4 regions of the Pseudoalteromonas sp. 2CM41L genome follow, and region 2 is predicted to be linked to each of the others. Evidence: predicted binding sites of a transcription regulator. Region 2 holds the regulator's gene; each other region holds the start of a gene.
What was found. The regulator sigma-54, encoded in region 2, starts transcription at its own class of promoters, with help from an activator protein. The targets are predictions, from matches to a motif close to GTTGGCACGNNNNTNGNNT.
Positions count from the first base shown of each region.

Region 1: MTF64_RS02175 (diacylglycerol kinase family protein) is a predicted target of sigma-54. The motif match lies at 2,922-2,940, and genes of this name have one in related genera.
Region 3: MTF64_RS17245 (YggN family protein) is a predicted target of sigma-54. The motif match lies at 2,744-2,762, and genes of this name have one in related genera.
Region 4: MTF64_RS08875 (PA2169 family four-helix-bundle protein) is a predicted target of sigma-54. The motif match lies at 4,160-4,178, and genes of this name have one in related genera.

Region 1 covers NZ_JALNTN010000001.1:486,406-494,231, reverse strand. Annotated here, with positions in the region: gene MTF64_RS02190 (DUF4331 domain-containing protein) at 1-959, opposite strand, end outside; gene MTF64_RS02185 (anti-sigma factor) at 1,338-2,021, opposite strand; gene MTF64_RS02180 (sigma-70 family RNA polymerase sigma factor) at 2,018-2,542, opposite strand; gene MTF64_RS02175 (diacylglycerol kinase family protein) at 3,000-4,619, shown strand; gene MTF64_RS02170 (VF530 family protein) at 4,658-4,966, opposite strand; gene MTF64_RS02165 (DUF1496 domain-containing protein) at 5,021-5,323, opposite strand; gene MTF64_RS02160 (TIGR02647 family protein) at 5,441-5,674, shown strand; gene maiA (maleylacetoacetate isomerase) at 5,671-6,300, opposite strand; gene hmgA (homogentisate 1,2-dioxygenase) at 6,306-7,604, opposite strand.
Region 2 covers NZ_JALNTN010000006.1:160,463-168,288, reverse strand. Annotated here, with positions in the region: gene MTF64_RS10170 (zinc-dependent metalloprotease) at 1-1,580, shown strand, start outside; gene mgtE (magnesium transporter) at 1,627-2,985, opposite strand; gene MTF64_RS10160 (HPr family phosphocarrier protein) at 3,245-3,517, opposite strand; gene rapZ (RNase adapter RapZ) at 3,558-4,403, opposite strand; gene MTF64_RS10150 (PTS sugar transporter subunit IIA) at 4,423-4,875, opposite strand; gene hpf (ribosome hibernation promoting factor) at 4,880-5,167, opposite strand; gene MTF64_RS10140 (RNA polymerase factor sigma-54) at 5,195-6,694, opposite strand; gene lptB (LPS export ABC transporter ATP-binding protein) at 6,764-7,489, opposite strand; gene lptA (lipopolysaccharide transport periplasmic protein LptA) at 7,486-7,826, opposite strand, start outside.
Region 3 covers NZ_JALNTN010000018.1:66,118-73,943, forward strand. Annotated here, with positions in the region: gene MTF64_RS17220 (cytochrome b/b6 domain-containing protein) at 1-95, opposite strand, end outside; gene MTF64_RS17225 (AzlC family ABC transporter permease) at 245-949, shown strand; gene MTF64_RS17230 (AzlD domain-containing protein) at 946-1,245, shown strand; gene MTF64_RS17235 (glutathione peroxidase) at 1,631-2,125, shown strand; gene MTF64_RS17240 (hypothetical protein) at 2,234-2,419, opposite strand; gene MTF64_RS17245 (YggN family protein) at 2,800-3,594, shown strand; gene MTF64_RS17250 (PLP-dependent aminotransferase family protein) at 3,653-5,095, opposite strand; gene MTF64_RS17255 (EamA family transporter) at 5,201-6,130, shown strand; gene MTF64_RS17260 (YegS/Rv2252/BmrU family lipid kinase) at 6,167-7,039, opposite strand; gene MTF64_RS17265 (hypothetical protein) at 7,367-7,507, shown strand; tRNA gene MTF64_RS17270 (tRNA-Ser) at 7,728-7,818, shown strand.
Region 4 covers NZ_JALNTN010000005.1:107,974-115,799, forward strand. Annotated here, with positions in the region: gene MTF64_RS08865 (FecR domain-containing protein) at 1-301, shown strand, start outside; gene MTF64_RS08870 (TonB-dependent receptor) at 310-3,345, shown strand; gene MTF64_RS08875 (PA2169 family four-helix-bundle protein) at 3,675-4,118, opposite strand; gene MTF64_RS08880 (LysR family transcriptional regulator) at 4,292-5,230, opposite strand; gene aceK (bifunctional isocitrate dehydrogenase kinase/phosphatase) at 5,248-6,966, opposite strand; gene MTF64_RS08890 (hypothetical protein) at 7,167-7,646, opposite strand; gene MTF64_RS08895 (DUF3413 domain-containing protein) at 7,729-7,826, opposite strand, start outside.

The DNA of each region.
Region 1 (7,826 bases), on a different contig from region 2:
TTATCTGCAAATTTAGCGTTAGGGTTTAAAATGCGTGCTTGAGGTAGGCTCGCTGTTGTCCATGAACCAATTACGCCGTTGCCTTCACCTACAATACAGCTTTTAGGCATTTCAACTGCAATTGAGGTAACGTTTTTATCTACGAGGTCGTCATTCTCACTGCTTTGTGTAATCCCTCCAGGGAAACCACCGCCATCCCCAGCACCTGGCGCACTATCACCTTCAACGGGAACGTAATTTACTAAATCGAATGTTTTACCTAAGTTAACGACAAATGGGTCTTTGCGCTGACCAACAAATACTTTGGCCATACTGTCACAGCCTGGTACCGAAACTTGATAAACAAACTGATCTGCATAGGTTTGGTAATCAGCCATTGAACCAAATGTTTTGTCACCAATATAATCAAGCGGTTTATTAAACGTGGTTGAACTGGTGGTGGTATTACTTAATGCTGTACTGGTACCCGTGCGTTGTGGACCGCTTATCATGCTGAGAGTGTATGACTCGCTAAAATTAGCGGCGCTATCATCACCTGCTGCTACACCACCAACGTTTTTAAGAGGTACAGATACAGTACGCTGATTATCTTCTGGGCCAACGGTTAATTGCACACCTTGATTATCGTTTGGCAGCATACTGGTAAAATTAAAGGCAAAAGTAATATCCTCAACTGCATCACCGTCGTTATCAATATGAATACTGTAGGTTGCATCTGGGTCCATAGCAAAGTAGTTAGGGCCGCCGTAGGCATCTTGTAGAGGAATATAGTTGGCAATAAACGTAACGTAGTCGTCTCTGCCTGCTTCATAACTATTAAATACGTAAAAGTCGGTAGAGTCTAAGGTTGGAAAGCGGCTAATGTTCGGCGCTTCACGATGACTTGATGCCTCGCTAGAGGTGCTTACTAAGGTACTGCATACTACTACTGCGAGTATAGATGGAGTTAAAGCTTTCATGACTTTTTCCTTTAGTTTTGATTGGAGTCATAACTAATAACGAAGCAAAAAGCACAATGGATGCAAAAAAGTTAAATATTTTTTTATTTTGTTAATAAAGGGGTGTTTAACGTTCAAGATTAAATTTTCAGCAGGCTGTTTTATATTTAGATAATGAAGTGATAAAGAGGCTGAAGCGGTTTGGTTATATACTCATTACAGGGGGGGTATGCAATTAAAATAACGCAGCAGGTATTGAGCACACAATATGATAAACATCGCAGTGCGATTAAGCCTACTTTAGTTTAATCAAATATTAATGGTTAAAAGGCGCTAGACCCCAAGGTAAATAAAAAGGTTGGCCAAACAAAGTTTGACCAACCAGTTGCGTTTATTAAGTTATAAAATAACTAAATCTGTCGTGTACAGTACTTGTGTTGGTAGGCCGTTTGGCGAGCCACCTAAAGGCTCTAAGCTAACAGCGAGTAGGGCAATATCTTGCGCTTTAAAGCGCGTGCCTTTGAGTAACTGTTTTTCACCGTTTTTAGGCAGTAGACCCAACGAAATTGGCGTGTCTTGCCCTTTTAAAATCATCCACAGCTCGTAGTCTTTATCGGTTTGCGCAACGAGTTTATCACTGGCTTTAACCGATAATGTTTGCTCATCTACGTTAATAAACCACAGTGATTGCTTATCTTGATTTTGTACTAAAGCAATTTGTTGGCTGTATTGGGGCTGAGTTGTGGGCTGAATAACCAAAAATGCTAAGATAATACAGGCAGCTGTAGCTATAAATGACCAATTGCGCCACAGCGATGTAGCTGGTTTGATCACCGTTTTAGCGGGTTGGTTGGTGTGTTCTAATGTATTTAAAATATTCTGCCACACTTGCGCGCTGGGTGTTTGAGGCGTAATTGCACTGGCTAAATCATTTAAATTTTGCTCCCACATTATAGTGGCTTCTCGGGCTTGCGGTAAGCTGAGCATTAAGCGTTGAAAACGTTTTCGTGCCAGGCCTTTTAAAGTACCTAATACATACTGCCCTGCTAAAGCATCAAGTAATTCTGGTTTATTATAATTCATAATGTTAAACACCTCTGCAACTGCTGCAAACCACGCCTGATCCAGCTTTTAACTGTGCCTAAGGGCGTTTCTATGTGATTGACTAACTCACCATGGCTTAGCCCTTTGTAATAGGCTAAATGAATGGCTTGTTTTTGTTGGGGATCAAGTTGCTCAATACAATTAACAAGTTTGGTTTGTTCGTCGTAACTAACATCGACTGCTTGTTCGTCGTATTCATCATCACCCATTGCCTGCTCTTTTCTTACCTTGTGATAACGCAATGCATCTAAGCTGCGGTATCTCACAATGCTTATCATCCAGCTAATAACTGTGCCTTTAGATGAGTTGTACTCTGACGCGTTATGCCAAATTTTTATAAATGCCTCTTGCAGTACTTCTTCTGCGTGCGCGCGGTTTGAAAGCATATTTAAACTAATCGCAAAAAGCTTTGCGCTTGTTTGCTGATACAAGTCAGCAAACGCGGCTTTGTTACCCTGTGCTGTTTTACACAAAAGGGGAGGTAAATTGTCGTTTTCCATAAGGTTCCTGTTGTTTTTATTATTACCGAGGTGTGTTGAGCTTCGTGAATTAACAATTGTTTTATTTAAGGGCAACTTAATCGCTTTGAAATAGAGACTAAACAGGCTGTTATAAATTTAACAAATAAAGATAAACACACTCTCAATAAACGTGTGAAAAGAGTGATTGGATGCAAAAACTTTTAAGCTGACATTTATATTAGCTGCTGTACACATTGAAACAAGTTTTAAATATAAACAGTTACCTTTGAGTAGTGAGAAAAAATGACCGATTACTGTGTAAAAAGCGCCTAATATGCGAATACAGCTAAAGCTAGCTACTTTTATTTATTTTATATCAGTTACTTAGTGTTGTTTTTGTTCCTAAAAAACAACTTTTGTTGGCGTGTAAATTGCTACTACACTTATACACAGCTGTAAAAAAATGTGCCAAAACAGTAAAAATAAAGGAGAAAATATGTGGGCTGCAACGAGTTATTTAATTTTAGCGTTAATTTTTATATTTATAGGGTGGGAGGTTAACTCGGTATATTTTGCAGTGGTATTTTACTGGAGTGCATTGTCGTTAATTCTTGTCAGTGGTGCTTACATTTTTAATTTGGCGAAAATTTTTAGAAAGCGTGAAAATGGTGTCATCCCATTTTATATCCGCTGGGCATTTGTGCCTTTTTTACTGGGTGTTCAAATTTACAATGCGTATTCTCGCAAGCACGATAAAGTCCCTCCCATTCAAAAAATTAACGACCATTTATTTTTAGCATGCCGATTGTTCCCCTCTGATATTGATACGTTAAAAGAAAACGGCATAACGGCAATATTAGATGTCACGTGTGAGTTTGATGGCTTAGAATGGAGCTCTACACAAGAAAATATTAGCTATTTAAATATTCCGGTGCTTGATCATAGTGTGCCTACCCATTCGCAATTAAACCAAGCCATTAACTGGATACATCATCATATTAAAGAAGACCGCCGCGTGGTAGTTCACTGTGCACTGGGCAGAGGGCGTTCGGTATTTGTTATGGCAGCGTATTTACTGAGCCAAGATAAAAACGCCGATGTTCACCAAGTGCTCGCGCAAATAAAAGAAACCCGCGAAACCGCAAATCTTAATAAGCATCAGCTTCGTCATTTAGCAAAGCGACATAAAAAGGGCGAGCTAGTTATTAAAAACAAAGCCGTTATTATTGCAAACCCTGTATCGGGTACCAAAATGTGGCAAGAAAAAGAGCATTTAATAGTGGCTAGGTTGTCGGCGTATTATGATTTAGAAGTATTAACCACCACCAAAGAAATAGACGGTATTGAGCTTGCTAAACAAGCCATTAAAGATAAGCCAGATATAATAATTGCCTGTGGCGGCGATGGAACCGTGACAGAAGTAGCAAGTGTGTTGGTAAACACTCAGTGCAAGCTGGGTATTATCCCAATGGGCACAGCCAATGCATTAGCGCATGTGCTTATGGGGATTAGCTCTAAAATCATTCCTGTTGAGCAGGCCTGCGATCTTATTATTGATGGGCAAACCCAAACAATTGATACGGCCTATTGTAATGACGAGCTTATGCTGTTGTTAGCTGGGATTGGTTATGAGCAATCAATGGTAGAAAAAGCAGATAGAGACTCAAAAAACGAATCGGGTCAGCTTGCCTATTTAAGTGGTTTTTTTCAGGCATTTAGTGAGCAAAAAGCGCAAACCCTTTATGTCACCCTTGATGATAATCAAACGCAGGAGGTAAATACAAATAGCTTTATTGTGGCTAATGCTGCGCCATTTACTACGTTATTAGCTCAAGGAGGTGGTCAGCCCGATCACGAAGATGGCCTATTAGACATTAATTGGCTGCTACCTAGTGATGAAAACACCACTCGCGTGTTAAGCATTGCTGAACTTATGTTTAGTAGTATTACACAAACGCATTTAGCAATTAGCTCGCATCATACCAACGCTAAAAAAGTAACGATAACCGCAGACGAAGAAATTAAGTATGTACTCGATGGTGAAATTAAAACAGCGGATACGCTTACTATTACAGTTGACCCCGCCTCGTTAAATGTAATTAGTAAGGAGTTATAAAATACAAAATGCACGTATTTAACGTGCATTTTTGTGTGTTACTTTTTAATGCTTGGCCAAACAAACCCACTGCTGTCGCTTTGGCTGGCAGGTTTAGGGCGCTGAGCGCTTTTGGGTTTACGCAGCGGCTTGTTACTTAACGTATGTAAGTAGAGAGCTTCAACTTTATCGCGAGCCCAAGGGGTTTTACGTAAAAATTTTAAGCTTGATTTAATACTCGGTGAGTCGGTAAAACACTTAATGTTTACTTGCTCGCCCATGGCTTTAAACCCTAAGCGCTGCTCAAGCTCTACTAAAATTTGTTCTAACGTTACCCCATGAAGAGGATTTTTTGGTTGATTATCCATAGCCATACTACTTATTTAAACTGTGCGCATTGTAGCGTAAATCCTCTTTTAGCGCTAATTGACCGTAATGGTTTTAGGCTTTGTGGGATAAACAATATTGCCTTTTTTATCTAATTTTAGCCAAATTAGCTCACTGTTATTATGCTGCGGGTTATTAGCAGCGCACACTAAGGTAAAAGAATGTACTTGTACCAGCGCGCCTTCACTATAACGTTTGTTGTCGTACCAACAAATATCACCATTATTAATAATCTCATTAGCGTCAATAATAGAATGGGTTTTGACTGTTTTTGCATAACTGCTAGGGGCCAAAGTGAACGCAATTAAAAAAATAAATAAAACCATAATATGACGCATGAGCGACCTCGAATTTTGATAGTTTAAAAATAGTACACACGATTAAAAAACATGCTAGGGTAAGTAATAGCGTTAAACAACACTGACTTAAACACACAATTATAAAAAGGTGAACACATGCAATTTAATCAAACAATGATAGATGAATTTACGTTATTAGCTAAATTTCCACGTGAGAGCAAAATGCAAGGGATTAAGTTACATTCGGATGCTGAACCAAGTTTATTAAGCGCGGCGCAAAGGTTGTTTGATAAAGGCGTGATAGACAGCCCAGATGGCGGCTATTTAACCGAACTGGGCCTTGATTTAATAGAGCACGTGAGTGTTATTCACTGCGCATTAAAAAGTTAAACTGCATCGCGCTGATTTTGCGGCGCGGCGTCACTAAAAGCGGGTAATGCATTACAACGTGCATAAATGGCTGCAATTTTTGGATACGCAGCCATATCTACATTAAAACGCAACGCATTAAATACCTGTGGCACTAAGCATATATCAGCGAGAGTGGGTGTATTGCCTACGCAAAACTCATTGTTTTCACTTAGCATCAATTCAATTTTTTCAAATCCAAGCTCTACCCAATGCCTATACCAGGCAGCTTTAGCTTGCTCGTCTACCTCCAATTCGTTGCTTAAATACTTCAGCACTCGTAAATTATTTACTGGATGAATATCACATGCCACTGCATAGCTAATATTACGAATTTGCGCTTTTTGCCATGCAGTGCCATAAATTAACGGCGTTTGCGGATAGCTTTCATCTAACCACTCTAAAATAGCGAGTGATTGCGCTAATACGCCTTCGTCCGTTTCAAGAGCAGGAAGTAAACCTTGCACATTTTTATCTAAGTAAGGCTGCGCTAGCTGTTCAGATTTAAGTAAATTAACGAATTGCATATCATGCTCAATGCCTTTTAAATTAAGTGCTATGCGTACACGGTATGCGGCAGATGAGCGAAAGTAGCTGTATAGTTTCATTGTTATTATTCCTCGCCTGTAAAATGTTTTGTGATACTACGCCAGCACTGAGTGTAATTAGTTTGGCGCTCTTTTCCTTCAAGGGCATATTTAGTGGGCGATATTATGTAACGAGACTCGAACATAAAGGCCAACGTGTTCTCGTATTTTTGCGGTGCAAGCTCAGCGTTAGATGCTTTTTCGAATACCTCGGCTTCAGGCCCATGTGGCGACATACAATTATGCAAACTAGCGCCTCCTGGTATAAACCCGTGCTCTTTTGCATCGTAAACCCCTTCTATTAAGCCCATAAACTCACTCATAATATTGCGATGATAGTAAGGAGGTCTAAATGTATTCTCTGCCACCATCCAACGCGGTGGAAAAATTACAAAATCTACATTTGCCATGCCTTCAGTGGCTGAAGGGGAGGTAAGTACAGTAAATATAGAAGGATCTGGGTGGTCAAAACTCACGGTATTAATAACATTAAAACGTGCTAAGTCGTATTTGTACGGTGCGCTGTTACCGGTCCAAGCAACTACATCAAAAGGCGAGTGTGTAATAGGGCAACTAAATAAATGACCGTTAAATTTAGTGACTAATTCAAAGCTACCTTCTTTATCTTCAAATGCAGCGACAGGGTATTTAAAGTCTCTGTCGTTGGCATAGCCATTTGCCCCGACGGGGCCGCGCTCGGCAAGTTCAAATGCGTGACCATAGTTTTCACAAATGTAGCCACGTGCGGTTTCATCAATTAAATCAACCGAGAATTTAATCCCGCGAGGAATGACGGCAATTTCCCCCGGCTTTACTGTGAGCTTTCCACATTCGGTGTGTAATAACAGTTCGCCATGCTGAGGCACAAACAACAGCTCACCATCGGCATTACAAAAATAACGCTCTTGCATAGAACTGTTAGCAACATAAACATGAATACCCATACCGGTTTGTCCATTGGCACTGCCATTTGCAGCCATTGTAATTAAGCCATCAATAAAATCAGTGGGCTGTGTGGGAATATCAATAGGGCTCCAGCGCATCATTGTAGGGGGCGTAATTGCTTCAGTTATAGGCGCTGTTCTTATTAGAGCGTTATCTATAGCGGTGTATTCACCTTGTACAACCGATGGGCGAAGGCGGTACAGCCACGTGCGACGATTAGCGGCTCGCGGGGCGGTAAAGGCCGTGCTGCTAAATTGCTCGGTGTATAAATTGTACTTCACCTTTTGTGGGGTAAATTGCCCAACAGGCAATGCACCGGATAGCGCTTCGGTTTCAAACTCATTGCCAAAACCGCTCATGTAGTTTATTTCGCTGGCCATATTTAGATCCTGTGAGAGTGACATTGTTTTATTTTTCTAGGGCCTGTTTATCTTTCGAGGTTGAATTTATAGCAGTCTGTTTGGGAATTAGGCAAGGCAGAGCCTATGCTGTGTGGTTGTTCCCCATAAATAGGCCATAACGTAGCATAAATGCCAAACAGGCGCTGCCCGAAGGGTTCTGCCTAGAGGCCATTTACTCTTTGTTGCTCGGTTTTTTACTTA
Region 2 (7,826 bases):
GTGAACCCGTTGAGCCCATTACTTACTACCTAGACCCTGGCGTGCCTGAGCCGGTTAAAAGCGCGTTACTTGAAGGCGGTAAGTGGTGGAATGATGCCTTTAGCGCAGCAGGCTATAAAAACGCATTTATAGTCAAAGTATTGCCGAGCAATGCTGATCCTATGGATATTCGCTATAACGTTATTCAGTGGGTGCATCGTGCTACACGTGGATGGTCTTACGGAAGCTCTGTTATAGACCCTCGTACCGGCGAAATACTCAAAGGGCATGTAACACTAGGCTCATTGCGTGTACGCCAAGATATTTTAATTGCAGAAGCCCTTGGTGCGCCTTATTTAAAAGGTAACGAGGTGGCTAAAAACTTACAGGCAATGGCACTTGATAGGATTCGCCAGTTAAGTGCACACGAAATTGGCCATACGCTGGGCATTGCACATAACTTTGCAGCCTCGGTGGGGGATAGAGCGTCAGTTATGGATTACCCGCACCCACTACTTAGCTTTAACGAGCAAGGCGAGCTTGATGTAACCCGCGGCTATGCAAGCGGTATGGGCGTATGGGATACCCAAGTTATTAAGTATGGTTACAGCGACTTTACTAATCAAGATGAAAGTGCTGAGCTTGCAGCAATATTAAAAGAGAACAAAACAAAGGGCCTTGAGTTTATATCTGATAGCGACGCACGCGCAAAGGGCGGGGCACACCCTACAGCGCACTTATGGGATAACGGTACTAACCCAGCGCAAGAGTTACTTAGAGTGCTTGATGTACGTAAAAAAGCGCTTTCGCAATTTGGTATTAACAACATTAAAATGGGCGATGCACTCTCGCAGTTAGAAGAAAAACTCGTGCCGCTTTATTTATTTCATCGCTATCAAGTAGAGGCTGCAGTTAAGCTAATTGCGGGGGTTAACTACGAATACGAAACACGTAACGGCTCACCTGCTAAGGGCGCACAAGTGGTTGCAAAAGCGCAGCAGCAAGCGGCGCTTAGTGCTATTTTAACAACATTAAAACCGGCTAATTTAATTTTGCCTGAGTCGGTGTTAGCGCTTATTCCGCCAAAAGCATATGGCGAGTCTAAATCGCGTGAAAGCATAACAGGGCGTACGGGTATAACACTTGATGCGATGGCCTTGCCAGAAGTAGCTACGCAGCATAGTTTATCGTTATTATTAAACCCACAGCGTTTAAATCGTTTAGCTCAACAACAAGTACGTAATTATAATTTTTATAGCTTAGATGAGTTGCTAGAGCAGCTTTACAGCCAGGTGTTTAATGTGTCATCACCTAATACAATGAAAGGCAAAATCACCCAGCGGGTGCAATTTTTAACTGCAAAAAATATGGCTGATTTAGTCACTAGCGACAAGGTAAGTCCAGAGGTGCAGGCGCAGTTACGTTTCTACTTGGTAAAACTAAGCAAAGAGTACAATCAAAACTCAATGTTAAGTAATACCAGTGTAGGAGAAAGCGCATTTAAACAGTATTTAGCAGAGCAAATAAAACAGTTTTTAAAAGTAGGTAAGTGGCCTGAAAACTTCAGTGGTTTACCAATGCCACCGGGCTCACCAATTTAATTATATGTTTTAGTGTGTAGTGGCTACTTAACCTCAGTTCAGGTTGCTAAATAAGTAGCCACGTTGCGGTGCCTAAAAAGGCAAAAATACCGACAATATCAGTTACTGTTGTAAGTACAACACTACCGGCAAGTGCAGGGTCTATATTCATTTTTTTCAATAAAATAGGAATACATGCGCCAGCAACACCAGCCACTACAAGGTTCATAAACATTGCAAATGCGAGCACGCCGCCAAGCATAAAATCCCATTGCCAAAGCGCAATTACACTGGCTATAAGTATTGACCAAATAACCCCGTTTAATGCGCCTATCGCCAGCTCTTTAGCCATTAAAAATCGTTGGTTAGTTTGGTTAATATGGCCCACGGCAATACCGCGAATAACCAGAGTTAAAGATTGGCTACCTGCTACACCACCCATTGAGGGCACAATGCCATTGAGTACAGCTAAAATAGGTAATATATCTAAGGTGCTTTCAAAAAAGCTGGCCACAAAGGCGGCAGCTAAGGCTGTGAGTAAGTTAACGCCAAGCCATACTGAGCGTTTTTTTGAGCTTTTTAAAACAGGTGCAAAGGTATCTTCTTCATCATCAAGACCGGCAAGGCTTAATAAGCTGTGCTCTGCATCTTCACGAATAACATCAACAATATCATCAATAGTGACACGCCCAAGCAAGTGGGCGTTATCATCGACTACAGGGGCCGATATCCAGTTATGGCGCTCAAACAACTGAGCAACTTCACTTTCATCCATCGAAATAGGGATAGACTCACAGTCTTCATCCATTAAATCTTGAACAATTTTTTCAGGCGGATTAGTTAACAGTGTACTAAGTGATAATGCACCTAAAAAACAGTTATGTTTATCAACAACGTATAAATCATCGGTGCCCTCTGGCAGCTCACCGCGTAGCCTAATATAACGCAGCACAACATCAAGTGTAACGTCTGGGCGAATGGTCACCGTATCGGTGTTCATTAGCGCGCCTGCAGAGCGCTCTTGGTAAGATAAGGCCTGTGTAGCGCGTTCGCGGTCTTGCGTATCCATAGCGCTAACCACATCTTTGTACACGGTATCAGGTAGGCTACGTAGGACTTCACCTAAATCATCGTGGCCCATATCCTCAGTGGCCGCGGCAATATGCTCAGGTTCCATTTGTGCAATGATACCTAAGCGTACATCTTCAGAGAGCTCTTCTAGCACATCCCCTTGCACATCTGGGTCAACCAGTTGCCAAAGCATGCGTCTAATTTTATGCGGAGAGGATTCAAGCAGCAGTGCTGTATCACAAGGTGCTGTTTTTGCTAGCATGCGTCTTACTTGAACAAATTGCCCACTATTAAGTGATTTAGTCACTTGTTTTAGTTGCTGTAGTGGATAGTCTTGTTCAAACGCTTCTGGCATTGGCATCCTAAATATTTTTGTGTAATGGAAAGGTGTTTAGTAAGTGGAGTTGCCCACTGTTATTTTCTTTATTTTTTGTGCTAAACCCAATGCTGGGACTAAATTAGTGTTTAAAATTAAGTAACCAAATTTAGCAGGGGCATGGCTTTATTATCCTAAATTAAAGCACTAAATTAGGCGAGTCGGAATACCCTAATTTACTAAATCTTTATAATTTGGCCAGATAAGTCTTTAACTTATAAGGCTATGGTGCTTTAAATTATTCTTGCTCGTTAAATCGTTGGGCAATTAATTGCCCAACCGCATGCAAAGCTTGCTCTGAATCAGGGCCTTCACAGACTACTTTAACTTCTTTACCTTTACTGCTTTCAAGTAGCATTAAAGCTAATACGCTGTCGCCTGCGGCTTCTTTATCATCTTGGTGTAAGGTGATTTTAGCATCAAACTGCACAGCTAATTGCGCAAGGACCGTTGCCGCTCTGGCGTGTAAGCCTAATTTATTTTTTATTAAAAATGTGTCTTCACAGCGCATAAATTACTATACCTAAACTGAACAGGTTATTATTTTAAGGTTACTTTTCTTGCTCACGATGACGAATTTTGACATTCGGATGCGTCATAGCAAAGCTCTCACCAATGGCTTGCGCTAAATAAACCGAGCGATGTTGACCACCAGTACAGCCAATTGCAATAGTGAGGTAACTACGGTTATTGCGCTCTAAGTGTGGCAGCCAAGTTTGTACAAAGGTTTGAATTTGCCAAGTGAATTTTTGCACTATGCTGTGATTTGCCAAAAAATCTTTTACTGGTTGATCAAGGCCCGTAAGCGGTTTGAGTTCAGGCTCCCAGTGGGGGTTTGGCAAAAAGCGAGCATCAAAAACATAATCAGCTTCTTTAGGTATGCCGTGTTTAAAGCCAAACGATTCAAACGTTACAATAAGTTGCTTATCTTTTTTACCCAGTATTTTTTCGCGAATTGACTCTGCTAATTGGTGCACACTTAAATCGGTGGTATCTAGCATAAAGTCAGCGCGCGTTACGAGTACATCAAGCAGTTCTTTTTCTTTTTTTATTGCTAAATCAAGCGGCAGCGAATCGATGGATAAAGGGTGTAATCTGCGTGTTTCTGAAAAACGTTTGATCAGTGTTTGATCATCACTATCTAAATAAAACAGTGTGGGTTTAGCAAAGTCAGGAAGGTACTCGAGAATATCGTTAAATTCGTCTTGTTCTTTGGGGATATTACGAACATCTATACTAACGGCTATTTTGTCATAGTTATCTGAAACACTTCGCACTAAAGAGGGCAGTAAGTTGACCGGAATATTATCTACGCAATAATAGCCTAAATCTTCAACCACGCGTAAAGCAACCGACTTACCTGAACCAGAACGGCCGCTTATGATAATTAACTCCATTTATAGCCCTTAGTATTTACTACGATTGATCAACAATTACTTGATACAGCTCTGCATCGGTTTTAGCACTACGCAGCTGTTTACAAAATTCTTTGTTGCTCAGTTTATCAGCTATGGTTGCCAGAGTCTTTAGGTGCTGTTGGTTATCGCCATCTGGTACGATGAGTGCAACAAAAATATCAACAGGGCAGTTATCAATAGCATCAAAGTTAACAGGCGTGTCGCTAACAAGTACTAAAGCCAGCGGCTCTTCTACGCCACCCATTCTGCCATGAGGAATGGCGATACCCCGGCCAATACCAGTACTGCCTAGCTTTTCTCTGCTTGCCAGCGCATTAAGAATATCTTGTTGTGGTAAGTAGGGGAGCTTTTCATGAGCTAGCTCACTGATAAACTCTAAAATTCTTTTTTTACTACTAAAAAGGACCGCAGCTTTGCTGCAGTCCTGGCATACTAATGTACTTAATTTCATAATATTAGTGTCTAGCAAGCTTCTCTTTATGTTTTATGACTTGACGATCGAGCTTGTCAATCAACGAGTCTATAGCGGCATACATATCTTGGTGCTCTGTTGAGGCAAATAAATCTGCGCCACTTACATGAATAGTCGCTTCTGCTTTTTGGTTGAGTTTTTCTACATCGAGAATGACATGCACATTGCTAATATGATCTGAGTGCCTTTCTAGCTTTGCAAATTTATTATTTACATAGTCTCTAAGTGAATCAGTTACTTCTACGTGACGACCAGTTAGGTTTAGTTGCATAAGCATTTCCTCTTTGTTTTTTACGTCTTATATCAAACTCTTTCTCTGATTTGACGGTGGAATAGCTAGCGATTCACGGTATTTTGCTATTGTGCGTCTAGCTACTTTAATTCCTTGCTCTGCCAATATATCCGCAATTTTACTATCACTCAATGGTTTAGCTGAGTTTTCCGCGGCAATTAGCTTTTTAATTAGGGCACGTATTGCGGTTGATGAACACTCTCCGCCGTTTTCAGTGCTTACGTGGCTTGAGAAAAAATACTTAAGCTCAAAAATACCACGTGGCGTATGCATATATTTTTGCGTGGTAACACGCGAAATTGTCGATTCATGCATTTCTACCATTTCAGCAACATCGTTTAAAACCATTGGCTTCATGGCTTCGGGGCCATGTTCAAAAAATGCCTGTTGCTGTTTTACAATACAGTTTGTTACTTTGAGCAGCGTGTCGTTTCTGCTTTCAAGGCTTTTTATAAACCATTTAGCTTCTTGTAAGTGAGAGCGAATAAACTGGCTATCACCACTTGATTTTACGGTACGTGACATAGCTGCGTACTGACTATTTACGCGTATTTTTGGCATGCTATCTGGATTTAGCTCTACCACCCAGCGGCCTTTTATTTTTTTAACCGACACATCCGGTATTACATACTCCGACTCTTCCCTTACTATTGTATCTGCAGGTTTTGGGTTGAGGGTATGTATTAGGGTCATGACCTCTTTAAGCTCGTCTTCTTTAAGCTTAGTCTTTTTCATTAATGTACGATAGTCGCGTGCCGCTAATAGATCAATGTGATCGGTTAAGATCATTTTAGTTTGTTCTATAAAAGGGGTGTCTTTATCAAACTGGTTTAGCTGAATGCACAAGCACTCTTGTAAACTGCGCGCGGCTATACCTACAGGGTCAAATAGCTGAATACGTTTTAAAACGGCTTCTATTTCATCAAGTTCAACTTCAACTTCGTCATCGTTTTCTTGGTTAAAGCTTTCTAAAATTTCTTCGCAACTTAGCGTTAAAATACCCGAGTCATCTACAGCTTCTACAATGGCAATAGCAATGGCTTCGTCAGTTGGGCTAAAAGGAGTAAGCTGAAGCTGCCACATTAAATACTCATGTAGCGTTTCAGTAGAGGCACCTTGATAAATAGACTCATCTTCTGGCATTGGGCCTGAGGATGCCGCAGGGGCTGCGCTCATGTACTCATCCCAAGTTACATCCATTGCCATATCATCGCTAACGGTGTCTTTATTTAAAGCTTCGCCACTGTCTTGCTCGTACTCGCTGGTTGTATCGTCAGCCGATGCGCTTACGGTTACATCATCCGTATCTGCTTTTTGTTCATTTTTTCCAGCCGACTCTTCCGTGTAATCTTGCTCTTCTACTTCTAATAGCGGGTTGCTATCAAGTGCTTCTTGTATTTCTTGCTGGAGATCCAATGTACTGAGCTGCAGCAAGCGAATCGCTTGTTGCAATTGTGGAGTCATTGTAAGTTGCTGGCCCATGCGCAGCTGTAATGATTGCCTCATGTATCTCTAACAATCCTTTTATGTTGTTATAATTAATATTAGCAGATGCTTGTAGGTGTGGCTTAAATGTTACAGCCTAAATTGCTCGCCTAAATAAACATCGCGTACAGTTTTGTCATTTAATACGTGTTCTGGGGTACCAGATGCAATTAGCTCCCCATGAGAAACAATGTAGGCTTTTTCACAAACATCAAGGGTTTCTCTTACATTGTGATCGGTAATTAATACGCCAATGCCACGGTTTTTAAGATGTTCTATTATTTTCTTTATATCTAACACTGAAATCGGATCAACACCAGCAAAAGGCTCATCCAATAAAATAAATTTGGGGTTCGCTGCCAGTGCTCTGGCAATTTCTACACGGCGGCGTTCACCACCAGAAAGCGCCATACCTTGGCTATCGCGAATATGCTGAATACTAAATTCATCAAGTAAGTTGTTAAGCGTTTCTTCTCGCGCGGCTTTATTGAGCTCTTTACGCGTTTCTAAAATAGCCATTAGGTTTTGATAAACTGTCAGCTTTCTAAATATTGATGACTCTTGCGGCAAATAGCCAATGCCTAAGCGGGCGCGGCTGTGCATAGGTAATAACGTAATGTCGTTATCATCAATAGAAATTTTACCTTTGTCGCTAGGTACTAACCCTACAATCATGTAAAAGGTGGTGGTTTTACCTGCGCCATTAGGGCCCAATAAGCCAACAATGCTGCCGGCTTCTACTTCAAGGCCTACATTTTTTACAACTTGGCGGCCTTTATAGCTTTTTGCTAATAGTTCTGCTTTTAAGGTGCTCATGGTTGACCTTCGTTACCTGTTTTTTCTTTAATTTTTGCTTCAACAGGCACTAAAATTGTGTGGACACGATCCGTGGAGTTTTCGTCTTTTTCTGCGCTAATAAGCTGCTGCTGCATATCGTAGGTAATACTTTTAGCATTAATTTTTTGACCGGCTTGCGCGACTTCAGCATCGCCAACAAGCGTTAAAAATCGCTTTGCTACGTCGTAACGTACTTCGTTTGCACTGGCACTCATTACGGTACCATCGTCTTGTTTTTCTTCGAAGTAGGCTGGGCTGCCAGTGGCAATAAGGAGTTGTTTGTTATCCCCTAAGTCTTCACGTTTATGTACTTCGA
Region 3 (7,826 bases), on a different contig from region 2:
CCCTCGTCAATGCTAAAGTAAAGCACAGCAATATTAATCACTAATAACCAATGAAAGCTTCTTATAAAGCCATCCCATACTTTTATACTTTGCATATAAATCCTCAACTTGTTGCCAGGCTCTGGCACATTATTTTGATACTAAAGCCATTATTCCAAAGTTTTACTACCGCTGCATTAATGATATTACATAAAGCGCTATTTATGGCACACTAAACGCACCAACTTATTACTTACTTGCATTAATGAATATAACTAAACGCGCAGTATTAAAAGGTTTTTTTGATATGCTCCCGCTTTGTCTGGCGGTTGTTCCTTGGGGAATATTATGTGGCTCTTTAGCGATTCAAAATGGCTTTAGTGCCTTTGAAACACAAGCAATGTCATTACTTGTATTCGCGGGTTCAGCACAATTAGTTGCAATTGAACTAATGGCCGGTAACACCCCTTTACTGACTATTCTATTTACCACATTTATTATTAGCTCTCGGCATTTTTTATACGGTTTAGCCGTACGCCATAAAGTTATTTCACAGCCATTACGCTGGCGCTTACCAATAAGTTTTGTACTGACCGACGAGCTGTTTGCCTTTTCGCATCACCGCAAAGCCTACAAAACAAAAGCGCGCCTAATATACGCTTTAAGCGCGGGTTCTAGTTTTTATATTGCATGGAACCTTTGGACACTCATAGGCATAGTTGCAGGAAGTGTGCTCCCTGATTTAACAAATTTAGGGCTCGACTTTGCTATTGCAGCTACATTTATTGCGCTTGTGGTACCGGGCATAAAAAATTTAGCCTCGCTGGTTACAGTGATTGTTGCGGGTATTAGCGCCACAGTTTTAAAAAGCACGGGGTTTGAGTTGTGGTTGGTTTGTGCTGCTCTACTTGCAATGAGTGCAGGCTACTTTACTGCAAGGCTTACACAAAAAAAGGACAGCCCGTTATGATGCTCACTATATTATTAATGGCGTGTATTACCTTTTTTACTCGTTACTTATTTTTACATCAACGCCTTGGTTTTAAAGTGGGCCCTAAAATGCAGCATTTTTTAAGCTTTAGCGCACCCGCTGTACTAACCGCTATTTGGGTACCCATTATTTTTATAAATGAAGACGGGCTCAACCTAAACTGGCATAACCCTTATTTAAGCGCAGCTATCGTTGCCATTATTGTTGCCTATAAAACACATAATATTTATTACACAACGCTTGCCAGTATGGGGTTATTTTTAATTTTAAACTAGGGCGTGTTGACCTTTGGCGTTTGAATTTGCAGCAGTATGTTTGGTTTTTAGGCAAGGCAGAGCCTGTGAAGTGTGGTTATTCCCCATAAATAGGCGATAACGTAGCATAAATGCCAAACATGCGCTGCCCTTTGGGTTCTGCCTAGGGGCGATAAACTCTTTGTTGCTCGGTTTTTACTTAGCCCACTAGGTTACAAACCTCGCGCCGCGATTTGATCGCCCCTAGGTTGAACAAATTTCAATCCGCAAAGTTCAACACGCCCTAAATAACAGCCAACCCATTAGCGCATAGTCAAGCGCGGTATTAACAAGCCTAAATTTTATACTTTTAGTAACGCGCTACAGCGGGTAGAATGTAGCTAACAACAATAAAAAAGCATCCATCATGCATGAATTTCATCAATTAACGGCTACTGCGTTAGACGGTAGAACAATTAATTTTAGCGACTTTGAAGGCAAGGTTGTGCTTATTGTTAATACCGCAAGTGAGTGTGGTTTTACTAAACAGTACGAGTCGCTACAAACTCTTCATAGTAAGTACGCGAAAAACGGATTGGTTATTATTGGTTTTCCATGTAATCAATTTGGTCAGCAAGAGCCAGGCGACGCGACGCAAATACAACAAGGCTGTTTAATTAATTACGGGGTAAGCTTTTTAATGGCCGCTAAGGTGGATGTCAACGGTCGTCACGCCCACCCTGTATTTAGGTATTTAAAATCGGCCTTACCCGGCTTTTTAACACGAAAAATAAAGTGGAACTTCACCAAGTTTTTGATAGCGTCCGATGGCACACCTATCAAGCGCTATGCGCCTTTTACAAAACCAGAAAAGCTAGAAACCACTATTCAACAAGCACTCGCTAAATTAAGTGCACAATAAGTAATAAAGAGGCATAAAGCCTCTTTACTGCCAATATTTAGCCTTTAAACATGCGTAAACGCACATTCAAACCCTAATAAAAAGGCGCATTATTTTAACTAGCACAATTTAGTCTATGTAATCGTTTAAGTCGTCTTCACCTAGGTTTTTACGCAAACGTTTTTGCTCAAGGTAATCTTCCAACTTCTTTTTCACCTTTTGCTTTTTTTTGTCATGCTGATTACGCCCGACCATTTCGTACTCGTCTTCAACAAAATCATCATCTAGCGCATCGTAACTAAATGTCTTACCCACAACCCACTCCATAAAGTGTTTGAGACCAACTCAGGTTTATTCCTGCACTTGGTAAATTAAAAATGTTTAGCGCTAAGATACGAACAAATTAGCACCAAAATAAAGCCACGTGACTATCGTAAATAGCCTTCATGTCAATATTGTGAATAAATAGCGCTAAATTAAGAAAGTGGAAAGTGAGAGTTTTTTATCGTTTCGACAAATAAAATTTATCATTTATTTATTTTTAGTGTTTTTGACTAAAAAGTAGTTTATTTATCAAAATTAAAAATCATTACAAACACACAAATTTTCATAACCTACTGTTTTAAAATAAAAATAAATAATGGCACCAAACTTGTTAATACTTAGCTGTCATCAACAATTATTAGAGAATAAACATGAAAAATTTACTATTAGTAAGCGCTTTAATTTGTACACCCGCTGCAATGGCACATAACGATAGCAATGCGGGTATTTCGTTTAGCAATGAGCAGTGCAATGTAGAGTTTAAAAACGATGTACGCATTAAACCTAGCGAATTAGAAATTTTTACCGCATCTAATCAATTCATGCGCTTTAACAGCAATGGCAACTTAACTATAAATGGCGAACAAGTATCCATTAACAGCGAACAGCGCCAAGCGCTTACCCAGTATTCAGACAACTTACGTACGCAGCTACCTGAGGTCGCTAATATTGCCCTAGACGGAGTAAAAATAGCCGGTGTAGCATTAGAGGAAGTAGCTAACGCATTTAATATTGATGGCCTTGATGACTTATCTGGCCTGATGGACGATATAAGACTTGAAGTAGAAAACACCTTTTATCAACAAGGTACGTTTGTAATGGGCCAACAAAGCTTTAATCAATTTGGTGAAAACTTTGAACACCAATTTGAGGAGCAAATAGAAACCGTGGTTGAGTCTGCCGTTATGCAATCAATGGGCAGTATTTTAGTTGCTTTAGGCTCTGAGCTGCTTGGTTCGGGTGGAGATATGGATGCATTTGAGCAACGCATGGAAAATATGGGCGCGCAAATAGAAGAAAAAGCAGAGCTGCATGCCAGTGCGCTTGAAAAGCGTGCCAACTCTTTATGCGACAGCTTTGCCAACATAGCACAGCAAGAAGAGCAATTAGTAGCGCAGTTACCCCAGCTAAAAGGCTACGAGCTATTTACCATTAAACAAAATTAATACACCGCACCGTATTTAACATCCCTTTAGCAGCACTTGTATATTAGGTGCTGCTTTTTTATTCTTTTAGCGTGTGAGCCAGCGCACCTAACGTGGTAATAGCCTGCTCTATTTTTTCGCTCCACTGCACCCCGTAACTTAGCCTAATACAGCTTTTATACTTATTACTTGCTGAAAAAATAAGTCCGGGGGTTATGCTAATACCAGCTTCTAACGCCAGTAAAAATAACTTTTGACTGTCTACCCCTTGGCCTAAATCAAGCCAAATAACACACCCACCTTTAGGGTCACTAATACGTGTATTTTTAGGCATCGCGTTTAATAAGCACCACCGCATGCGCTCTTTGTTATTACGTAAGCGCTGCCTAAGTACTTTTAAATTACGGTCATACTCACCACTGGCTATAAACTCAGAAAGCGTCCACTGATTTATAAGTGAGGCAGAGCAACTTAATGCACGCTTATGCCGGCGCGCTTGTCCAGCAAACTTGCCTGCTATTAACCAACCTACTCGATAACTTGGTGCAGCCGTTTTTGAAAACGAGGCGCAACTGATCACAAGCCCTTTTTTGGAATACGCTAAAGCGGGCGTGCCACGCTTGGCAGTAAAGTGCAGATCACCGTACACATCATCTTCTATAAGAACAACATTATGTGACTCTATTAAGTCCACCATTTGCTTACGGCTGTCATCGCTCATAAAGCTGCCAACCGGGTTATTTATGGCGGTCGAAAACAAGCATGCTTTTATATCATGTTGTTCAAGCGCTTGAGCTAAGTCGTTAAGCCAAATACCATTGTCGGGGCATAGCGGGATTTCAAGCGCCTTTAATCCTAAGCTCTCTATTAGTTCAATAATGCCGTGATAACAGGGGGTTTCAATTGCAACCACATCGCCGGGCTTAGTAACACACTTAAGTGCGATAGCCAGCGCCTCTTGCGCGCCATTGGTGATCACCAGTTCATCTATATTTACACCAATACCAAAGCCTAAGTATCTATGCACTAATTGCTTTTTAAGCGCAGCAAAACCATCAATAGGGCCATAATTAATAACACTCGCCCCAGCAATTGTCATAACCCGACGCATGGTACGGGCTAAAGCTTTATCGGTAGGCGCGGCAGCAACGGGATTGGCAATACCAAAGGCAATTACATTAGGTTGATGAATAGCGCTGTATACCTGCTCTATTAATGCTTGTTTATTTACAGTGACAGGCTCGCGGCTTAGTTTTACACGCTTTGGCAAACTGTAAACCGTATTAAGCACCGTTAAAAAGTAGCCCGATTTTTCACGTGCCTCTACTAACCCTTGATCTTCTAACGCTTGATACGCTTGCTTAACCGTCGGAATGCTAATATTTAAGTTACTGGCCATTTTACGAAGCGAAGGAAGCTTTTCCCCAGGTAGTAATACCTTTTGCGCTTGCATGTCTTTAATTAGCTCAATAACTTGTTGGTATAAAAACTCGGCTTTTTGCTTATTGGCAGCTGGCTGCATATCTCGCCTCAAATCTGTATAGGTTACATTTATACTTTTCTGTATATGGTAAGTATACAGATAGACTCTAAAATAACCACTCAATCGGTTTTTTAGAGGTTTGCCATGAAAAGCGCAGCGCTATATCTCACAACAGTGTTAATTTGGGGCTCTACGTGGCTCGCGATTTCGTTTCAGCTAGGCGATATTGCTGTGGAGCTTTCTTTGTTTTATCGCTTTGCCATAGCAGCTGCATGTATGTGGCTATTTGTGGCCTACAAAAAGCCTAATATGCGATTTTCGTTAGTCGATCATGGCTTTTTTGCTTTATTGGCCATTTCTAACTTTGGCTTAAATTATTTGCTTTTGTATTGGGCACAAAACTACCTCTCATCGGCAATGGCCTCTATTGCATTTTCAATGTTGCTAATAATGAACATAGTCAACACCCGTTTATTTTTTGCAAAGCCCATTGCCAAACGTATTTACTGCGGCGCGCTAATCGGCGTGGTGGGTATCATTTGTCTGTTTTGGCCGCATTTACAGCAATTCGACTTGAGTAATGGGGCGTTGGTCGGGTTACTACTTGCCCTTGGGGGTACCTTTGTGGCTTCATTGGGCAATATGATTAGTGTACGTAATTCTAATCGTCAAATAGGTGTGCTGCAGGGTAACGCATGGGGCATGTTATATAGCGCAGTAGGTTTAGCCGTTTATGTATTAATAAATGGTATAACGGTCAGTTTTAGTGCCCCTACCAGCTATTGGTTGTCGCTATTGTATTTATCTGTTTTTGGCACTGTGATTGCGTTTGGCTGCTATTTTGCCTTGTTAAAAAACATTGGCCCCGAAAAAGCAAGCTACGCCATAGTGCTGTTTCCGTTAGTGGCCGTTGCATTAAGCAGCTTTTTTGAAGGCTTTGAATGGCATGCAAACACCTTTGCCGGCTTTAGTTTAGTACTACTGGGTAATGCAATTGTACTTACCCCCACAAAAAGAATTAACGCCTTTTTAGCAAGCCGCAGCGTTGCTAAAAATGGCTCCGTCCCCAGTTAGAGGCGTTTTTAACGCACTAACACAAAAGCGCCTACCCTACTGTAGGCGCTTTTTTATTGGTATATGAAAATTAATAGCCTGCTCCTGGATAGCAATAACCGCGGGCGTAACACCTACTAGCTCGCCATCGGCCTCAATTAATAAATCTCTAGTATTAATACGCGCCTGTTTGAGTTGGCTATAAGTAAGCTTTTTTAAATTATGGTGGCGCTTAAAAATTAATTTAATAAAGCTATATAAGTGATCAATAAGACTACCCGCTTGCATTTGGTAGCAATCAAGCAGTCCATCATCAATTTTAGCCCTAGGTGCTATTTTAATGCCGCCACCGAAATACTGAGAGTTCGCAAATACAGTTATTAAATTTTGATAGCTACATTGCTTATTTAAAAATACTCCATTTAGTGTGCTTGCTTTGTAAGTAAAGAGCGATTTAAAACTCGTCCACTTATAGCGCCAAGCTGACATGCTTTGTAAATGACCCAACTGCTTAATTACATGAGCATCAAAACCAACACCAGCCACATTAATAAAGTAACGAGTATTAATTTTACCTACATCAATTAAGTGTGTGGGGGCATTAAAAATAGCGTTTTGCCATTGTTTAGCTGAGCAATGAAAGCGACGCGCAAAATCATTGCCCGTACCACAAGGTAATATTGCCAAACTACATGCACTATTAATCACGCCATTAAGTGCCAAATTAAGCGTGCCATCGCCACCAATAGCCACTGCTATTTGGCTTTTTTGTGCATTCAATTTAACGTTTGCTAAGTCGTACTCAAAATTACCTGTCGTTTTAACCGTAATATAGAGAATATTTTTCTTCTGGCATGTTTTTTTAAGCCAATCGAGGTGTTCTGACACCACATTTTTTACGCTCGGTTTAACTATTATTAACAACTGCAAGTAATTTATCTCCTATTAGCCAGTACACCAGCATAAATAAGAATTAAGTTAAAATTAATTTATCTGAATAATTAATCATAAAAGTGCGTAAAAATTTACTAAAAACATTAACAAACAAAAAAAATACTTATAAAACAAATCAAAACCCAACTCCCCTGATTAAATAACTATGCAAAATGTGCACTTAGTAGTTTTAATTAAAAACAAAACAATGCAAATTCAGATAAAAATAACTAATAGCCAAGCCTTAGTTTATATTGTTGTATTTTTAAACAAAAAAGAGTCAAAATGCTCGCGATTTAAACACATACACCTTGGAGCAAAGACATGAACCCAATAAACACCCTAAACCAAAATGCAGCAGCCCACGTTGGCGTAAAACCAACTAACCGTAAAGCTAAAATGCTTGCTAAATTAAACCGTATGGGCAAAAAGTTAGCATTAAACAGCGCCGCGCAATACAAATAATCAATCTTGTTATGATTATTAAGCAGGGGCAGTAAACAACTAACCACTATTAAAAGCGCTTCTTTAGCTCCCTTAGTTTGCTGCCACCCTTTAATTTTTAGTTTAAATCCTTCTAATTTCCCTCTATTTACAAAAAAAACCGTAATTACGCCTACTTTTTAAGCAAACAGTTTATTTGCTATTTACACGACGGTATCACCTAAGTATTATTCTGCGTCACGGAGAGATGGCAGAGTGGTCGAATGCACCGGTCTTGAAAACCGGCATAGGTTTGTAGCCTATCTAGGGTTCAAATCCCTATCTCTCCACCACTATTTAA
Region 4 (7,826 bases), on a different contig from region 2:
AAGCATTACTAAACCTATCACACAGCTTTCTGTGGATGATGTACAGCGTGATTTAGCGTGGCAAAATGGCATGTTAATTTTTAATGGCGAGCATTTAAGCGATGCATTAAATGAAGTGAGCCGCTACACCTCTACCCGTTTTGAGCTTTCAAGCGATGAGCTTGCCAATATAAAAGTGGCGGGTGTATTTAAAGCTGGCGATGTTGAGGGGCTACTTGAGAGTTTACAGACTAACTTTGCAATTGAGCATGAGCGTTTAGGTGAACATATGGTGAGCCTAACACAGCAAACTAAATCATAAGAAATGTTATGCATATCAAACAAATGTTAGGTGAAGTTGCATCTTTAAATGTTATTAGTAAAAAAAAGTTTAAAAAAAAGATAAAAAACTATAGAGGAATTTTGTTTGTCAGCTGTTTATATAAATTGCGCAGTAACCAAACGCATTTATTTAGTGGTTTAAGTGTATTTGCTCCGGCTATTTTTAGCTTGAGTGTGCAAGGGGCAACACAGACCACTGGGCAAATGGTGCAATTTGATATACAAGCGCAGCGAGCAGACAAAGCCTTAATAGAATTTGCTAAACAAACAGAGCAAACCGTGGTGTTTTCTTATGAGTTGGCAAAAAATTACCAAGCAAATTCGGTTTATGGTTTTTATACCCAATTAGATGCACTGCAAGCATTATTAAGTGGGACTGAGCTCGATGCGGTTGTTGATCAAAATGGTTTACTGAGTATAAAACTCAAACAAATCAATAGGAAAGATAACAACATGATGAAGCTTTCAGGGGTTAGTGCAGCTGTATTACCAGCATTGCTTGCAGCAAATTCACACGGTGTGAATGCAGCAGAGGATGTTGCACAAGAGAAAATAGAAAAAATTGCTATTGTAGGTAGCCGCGTAGCAGGGCGCTCAGTAGAAGATTTACCCGTACCCGTTGATATTTTAAGTGCTGAAGCACTTGAAAACACAGGCCAAACCGAAGTTGGCCGTATGTTGCAATCTATTGCACCTTCATTTAACTTTTCAAGCTCGTCAATCAGTGACGGCACTGATGCCTTACGACCTGCAACACTGCGTGGTTTAGGGCCTGACCAAACACTTGTGCTTATTAATGGTAAGCGCCGCCATCAGGCAAGTATTATTCATATCAATACCTCAGTAGGGCGTGGTACCGCAGGTACCGATATGAATGCCATTCCAGCCTCAGCTATAAAACGTATAGAAGTTTTACGAGACGGCGCAGCAGCGCAATACGGCTCAGATGCAATTGCCGGTGTAATTAATATTGTACTAAAAGATGGCAGCGAAGGCGGCAAAGCAGCGGTTAATTACGGCCAATACTCAGAGGGTGATGGCGAAACAGTAAACGTTGATTTTAATAAAGGGTTTGCCCTAGGTGATAGCGGCTACTTAAATGCAACACTTAATTACCGCGACCGCTCGCCTACTAACCGCGCTGGTTTGCACGGCTCGTGTCAGTTTTATGGCTGTACAGAGCTTAGCGACGGTACTTTACTGGCAGGCGATCCGCGTGAACTGACCGCCGACAGAGACACTTTTCGTATTGGCGATGCCGACTCACAACAATTTGGCTTAACCGTTAATACAGGGTATGAGTTAGGTGATGGCGAGCTGTATGGCTTTATTACTTATTCAACGCGCGATAACGAATCAGCAGCGTTTTTCCGTCATAATGCAAATGCGGGCGGTAACCCTGTTTTACAAGACAACGACGCAACTATCCCGTTAGGCTTTTTACCTAAAATTAATACCACAATTGATGATATTTCTTACAACTTTGGTTACAAAACCGACTTTGATAACGATGCAAGTTTAGATGTATCGTATACCTACGGTGAAAACAGCATTGATTACACAACAAGTGACACAATCAATGCCTCGTACGCTAACTTTTTACGTTACGAGCAAGGTTTAAGTGCCGCTGATATTCGCAGTACTATTCCGCGTGAAGCCTATGCCTATGGCATGGAGTTATCACTGCAAACCATTAATATAGATTTTACACAAAACTTTGATGACTACTCACTGGCTATGGGTGCAGAAATTCGTACCGATGAATACCGTATTTTAGAGGGCAGCGAATATGCTTATCGTGATTACGACACCCTTGATGGGGTAAGTATTTATAGTGGTTTAAGTGGCGGTGTAGGCTCTGAAGATGCCTCTGGCGGTACGCAAGGTTTTGGTGGTTCTTCGCCGGCATCATCGGTTGATGAGTCACGCGATGTAATTTCGTTTTACCTTGATGCAGAAACCTACCTAATTGAAGATGTCATTTTATCAGGCGCACTGCGTTACGATAATTACAAAGGCTTTGGCGACACGGTAAACTTTAAGCTTGCGGGTAACTGGGCAATTACTGATGATGTGTCACTGCGTGGTGCATTAAGCTCAGGCTTTAGAGCGCCATCAATGCAGCAATTGTATTTTAACAATATCAGCACACAATTTGTTGTGGCTGAAGACGGCTCATTAGTTGCTGAAGAAGTAGGTACATTCAGAAACGATTCAACCCTTGCACAAAGTTTAGGTATTCCAAAACTTAAAGAAGAAAAATCGCAAAACCGCAGCTTAGGTATTGTCTACAACGTAACGGATAACATTAATGTTACTGTGGATTACTACTCAATTGATATTGACGACCGCATAGTAATTAGTAACCGTTTAGGTAAAGGGCTTTCTTCAAGCCTAGATGCTGCATTAATCAGCTCAGGCGCAGGTGCAGGGCAGTTTTTCTTAAATGGTGCAGATACCGAAACTTCGGGTATTGATTTTGTAGCTACTTGGAATACCGAAGGATTAGGTGGCACGCTTGATTTTACTTTAGCAGCTAACTTTACTGAAACTGAGGTGGTGTCGTTATTTACGCCATCGGGCTCAGGGCTTGAAACCGTACCTGTTGAAGATGTTTTCTCTGATCAAGAAATTTCAATTATTGAAGAGTGGCAACCAGAAGATCGCATCAACTTAAGTGCGCTTTACCAGCGTGGAGATTGGACTGTGAACCTTTCACTTAACCGCTTTGGTGAATACACAGTAGAAGATGGCGGACGCCAAACCTACGGTGCAGAAATTTTAACTGACGTTAAAGTTAATTACTTCGTGACTGAAGATTTATCTGTAAATATTGGTGCAAATAACTTATTTGACGTGTACCCAGATAAAAACACCATTGGTAACTCACGCTCGGGCACAATTGTTGATTCAAATGGCAATACGATTGTAAGCAGCGATGGGGTATTTGAATACTCTCGCCGTTCAGCGCCATTTGGCTTTAATGGTGCTTATTACTATGTAGGCGCAGAATACCGTTTTTAATAAATAACACTCCCTTATGTTATTTAAGTTCAAAGGGCCGTAAGGCCCTTTTTTTGTATTTAGGCTTTTTAGTATTTATTTCTCAACCGCGATTTTATTGTGTTGCGCCTTACCTCAGCGTTAAATTATACCAATTCGCTTAATTAAACATTATTACGGATTGGTTTAACCCCTGTATGGCTTTGATAATACTAAATGTGGCATTTTGGACTTGGCTATACATAGCAGGGTTTAAACTGGGTGTTGCAATTATTGGCTTATAGCCTTAAACCTTTTAATAATAAAAAACCCAGCGGCTAGGCTGGGTTTTAAATATATGCATTTGAAAATTAATGCTTTTGCATACGGCTCATTTCGGTGTGGCAGCTTTGCATCGTTAGCAAGGTTTTCGCTAAGGCTGCTTCACAGTCGGCTGGCTGTGGTTTATCCATCGCTGCTTTAATTTCTTCAAGGGTTTTATCTTCTACCTCTTCAAGCTCTTTAACGTATGTTTTATCGTTATGAGAACTAAATGAAGTGAGTAGGGCTGTGTAAGCTCTGCGTGCTTCTACAGCAAAAGAAGAGCCGTCCTCACGCTCACCTTTTTCGTTAACTGCATAAGGTTGTAAGCGCTCAACACTTACTTTTCGTGCGTCAATCATGCGTTGAAATAATGCGCCAATGGCTGGGTCTTCAACTTTCTCTTGCGCTTTTTGATAAAAATCAATGCCACTGTTCATTACTTGGATGATGTCAGTAATATGAGTTGCTTCTGTTCCTTGATGGGTATTCATAATGACCTCTCTTTACATGAATTTAAGTTTCACAGTAACTAAAGCAAAGGCCATTCCAATTTCATCTTAATTTTTAAGTTATTGTAATTATTGATTATTTCTTTATTTAGCAAGCTGCAAGGCTAGTTAAAATAAAATAACCTCGCAAATTTTACATGGCTTTTGTAATAAGGTTATTTAAGCTCATCCGCCACTTCGGCTACTTTTTGGCGTAACCAAATATGGCTTGCATCGCGATGCAGCAAAGGGCTCCAAATCATATCTAGTTCAAAAGGTGGTATAGGAAATGGAGGCTCTAAAATTTTAAGGCCTGCATCATCTAAGTAAATATTGGCAGCCTTTGAAGGTAAGGTCGCCACTAAATTTTGCTCTTTTGCTAAATGAATGGCTACGTGGTAATTACGGGTAAACGTGGCAATATTTCGGTGTTTACCAAAATGGGCAAGTGCTTCATCTACCCAACCTAGCTTTTGTACATCTTTAGGGTCCATACCTACGCCGACCCCAAAGCCGGTTTTACTGACCCATATATGGCGGGCTTTTAAATAGCTGTCTAGGCTAAAGTTTTCGATAATTGGGTTGTCGGCTTTTACTAAGCAGCAAAAGCTGTCTTTCCATATGCGTTTATGATGAAAAGATTGCGGAAGGTTTTCAAAGCGGTTAATTGCCATATCCACTTTACCATTTTCAACATCATGAAACGTTACATCACTAGGCGTAAGTATATCTAGGGTTGTATCGGGCGCTTCTTCATGAAGTTTACTTAAAAGCTTTGGCGCTAATGTACTGGCTGCATAGTCACTGGCCATTATTCTAAATACACGTTTACTTTGGCTGGCTTCAAATTCGCGATTAGGTGCGAGGGTTTCTTCTAGGGTCATTAATATACCGCGAATAACCGGTTGCAGCTCTATAGCACGCTCTGTGGGGACCATACCTTCACTGGTACGTACCAAAATTGGATCGTTAAACAAGTTTCTTAAACGCTTAAGGCCGTTACTCATAGCTGGTTGAGTAATACTTAACTGGTTAGCGGCGCGGGTTACGTTACACTCACGTAATAGGGTGTCGAGGTAAACCAGCAAATTTAAATCTATTTTACTTATGTTCATTGTGTGTCCTTTAACGCTTACCAGTGATGAATAAAGCGTTGTGCTGTCGGGTATGGGTATATGTGACTAACATGACCCTTTTTTATATTTTGCTGAGCTTGCTTCCAAAAACTAACATCAACAAGCTCGGGGTGTGTACTGAGCAAAAACTGTTTGTACTTTGGGTTTGGCATAACAAAGGTACAAAGTTGCTCAGGAAAAACATCTTGCGGCGCAACTGAGTAACTTTGTTCATCAGTTAAGTAATCATCATAGCTTTTGGCCTTAGGTAAGGCCCTAAAGTTCATATCTGTTAGGTATTGAACCTCATCGTAGTCGTAAAAAATAATGCGCTTGTGTTTGCTTACCCCAAAGTTTTTAAGCAGCATATCGCCTGGGAATATATTTACCGCAATCATTTCTTTAAGTGCTTGGCCGTACTCTTCTATTGCATCGGCAGCACTTTCTTCGCTGGCGTTTTCTAAAAATAAATTAAGCGGTGTCATGCGCCTTTCAATATATAAATGCTTGATAATAAGCCACGGGCCTTCAATTACCATAGATGAGCCAATGGTTTTATGTAGCTGCGCCAGTAAATTACTATCAAAGCGTGCCAAAGGAAATACGACGTTAGAGTATTCTATGGTATCGGCCATGCGGCCAACCCGATCATGGCTTTTTACCAGTTGATAGCGTTTAAGGACGGTATCGCGGCCAAACGGTTTGCTTTCGCCAAACTTATCTTTAATTACTTTAAATACATAGCCAAAAGAGGGCAGCGTAAATACCATCATAACCATGCCTGGTGTGCCCGGCGCTATAATAAAGTTATCGTCTGAGTGAGACAAGTGATGTAAAAATTCACGGTAAAACTCTGTCTTACCTTGTTTATGAAACCCAATGGCATTATAAAGCTCAGCGAGTGTTTTATTAGGCATAAGTTGATTTAAAAATCGCACCATGGCTGAGGGCGCATGGGTTTCAACCATAAAATAAGCCCGTGCAAAGCCAAAAATCACCCGCATTTGCGATGATTTGGTTAATAGCGCATCGAGGTATAAGCCTTTATTTTCATGGTGCAGTACTGCAATAATAAAAGGCTGCACACCGCTTTGAGAGACCACTCGGCCGACTATGTAAGCAGCTTTATTACGATAAAAAGGCGCGTGCAAAATATCAAAGCGCATTTGCCAAGGCTGGTGGTGTGTGTCGGGCGCTTGTTTGTAAAATGCCTTTACCAGCAAACGTATATCCCGCTCTAAATTTACAAACGGGGCTTTAAAATCAAAATGCTCAATAATACGCTTTATTGTGGGCTTTAAACCATCCACCACTGGAAAGTAGCTGCGGTACTCTGCCTCAACAGGAATGGCAGGGGCATCTTTTAATGTGGCTTGTACAAATATAAAGTCGTTATGAAAATAGCGTCTGTGGTACAAACGGCAAAATACTGAGTTATAAAATGTTTCGGCAAGTTCAGCTTGAGGATGAAAGCATAAAAAGCGTTGGTACAGTATTTTTACTTCCAGCCAAAGTTGCTCATTTAATTGCTCAGTTAACTGTGCTTGTTTTAATGCTTTAGTGGTTTCGTTTACTCTGTCATCGTAGTAACTAATACGCAGTTTACTAATTTCATTAATTTGCTGCCAATCGCGCTTTGCAAAGGCAAGCGGGGCTTGGGCGGTGGTTTTTTGAAACAGCTGATAATGCTTTTTAAAACCCGTTAAAATTAATTCAGCTATATGGCGTGGCTGCATAAACACTCCTTAAAAAAGTGTATATAACGATTTTAGTACAGCATTTATAAATGTTAGTGGTGCTGTAGTGTTATACACGTTAGAGCTTTAACTCTATAGTTGTTAAGGTTATGTTATTTTAAGTTTAAAACCAAGATAAATATTTTCAGTTTTTATACTTTTAGCTTAAAGCATAATTGAGTGTGATGGCAAAAGCCATGCTATTGGTAGGAGGCTATTTTTTTCTCTAATTTTTTAATGCGCTTTTCAATTTCGGTGGTTTGCTTTTTATGATCTTTATTTATTATTTTTAATTGCTTGGTAATATCTTTGCTAATTAACTTTTTGTCCTCGTCATCTAAGATACGGTTGAGGCGCTGTTGCTGGTTGTATTCTGCGCGGTCTTTTTTACGTTTTATAATCGCTAATTTATTAGTATTACTTCTCAGCTCTGCTTGCAGGTCAAGCACAATCCGTTCGCGCTCTAATGCGTTTAGCTCTTTTGTGTAATCTTGCGCCGGTGCAGTATTAATTCCCGATACTGTATTAATTGTGTAGGCGGTAGCGTTATCGTTACAAGGGAATTGCGAAAAGATAGTGCCGTTTTTTGTCACGCATTTATAGTAAGTTGTGGCATTTTGCGCATGCAGAGAAAGTGGGCATACCATTACTGCGCATAAAAAAAGTGTGTGTTTTTGCATTAATTTCATCCCTGAGCGTTTACTATGATTTAGTAAATATAACCTAGCTTGGTGTTATAGCAAGCTAGGTTAAGGGATAGGGCTATTGTGTGTAGGTTTTTAGCTTTTTAATACTTTGTACTAAAAACGGGATATCGAGGCTTTGCTCAATAGAAAAACCTTCAGCGGCAGATATATTTT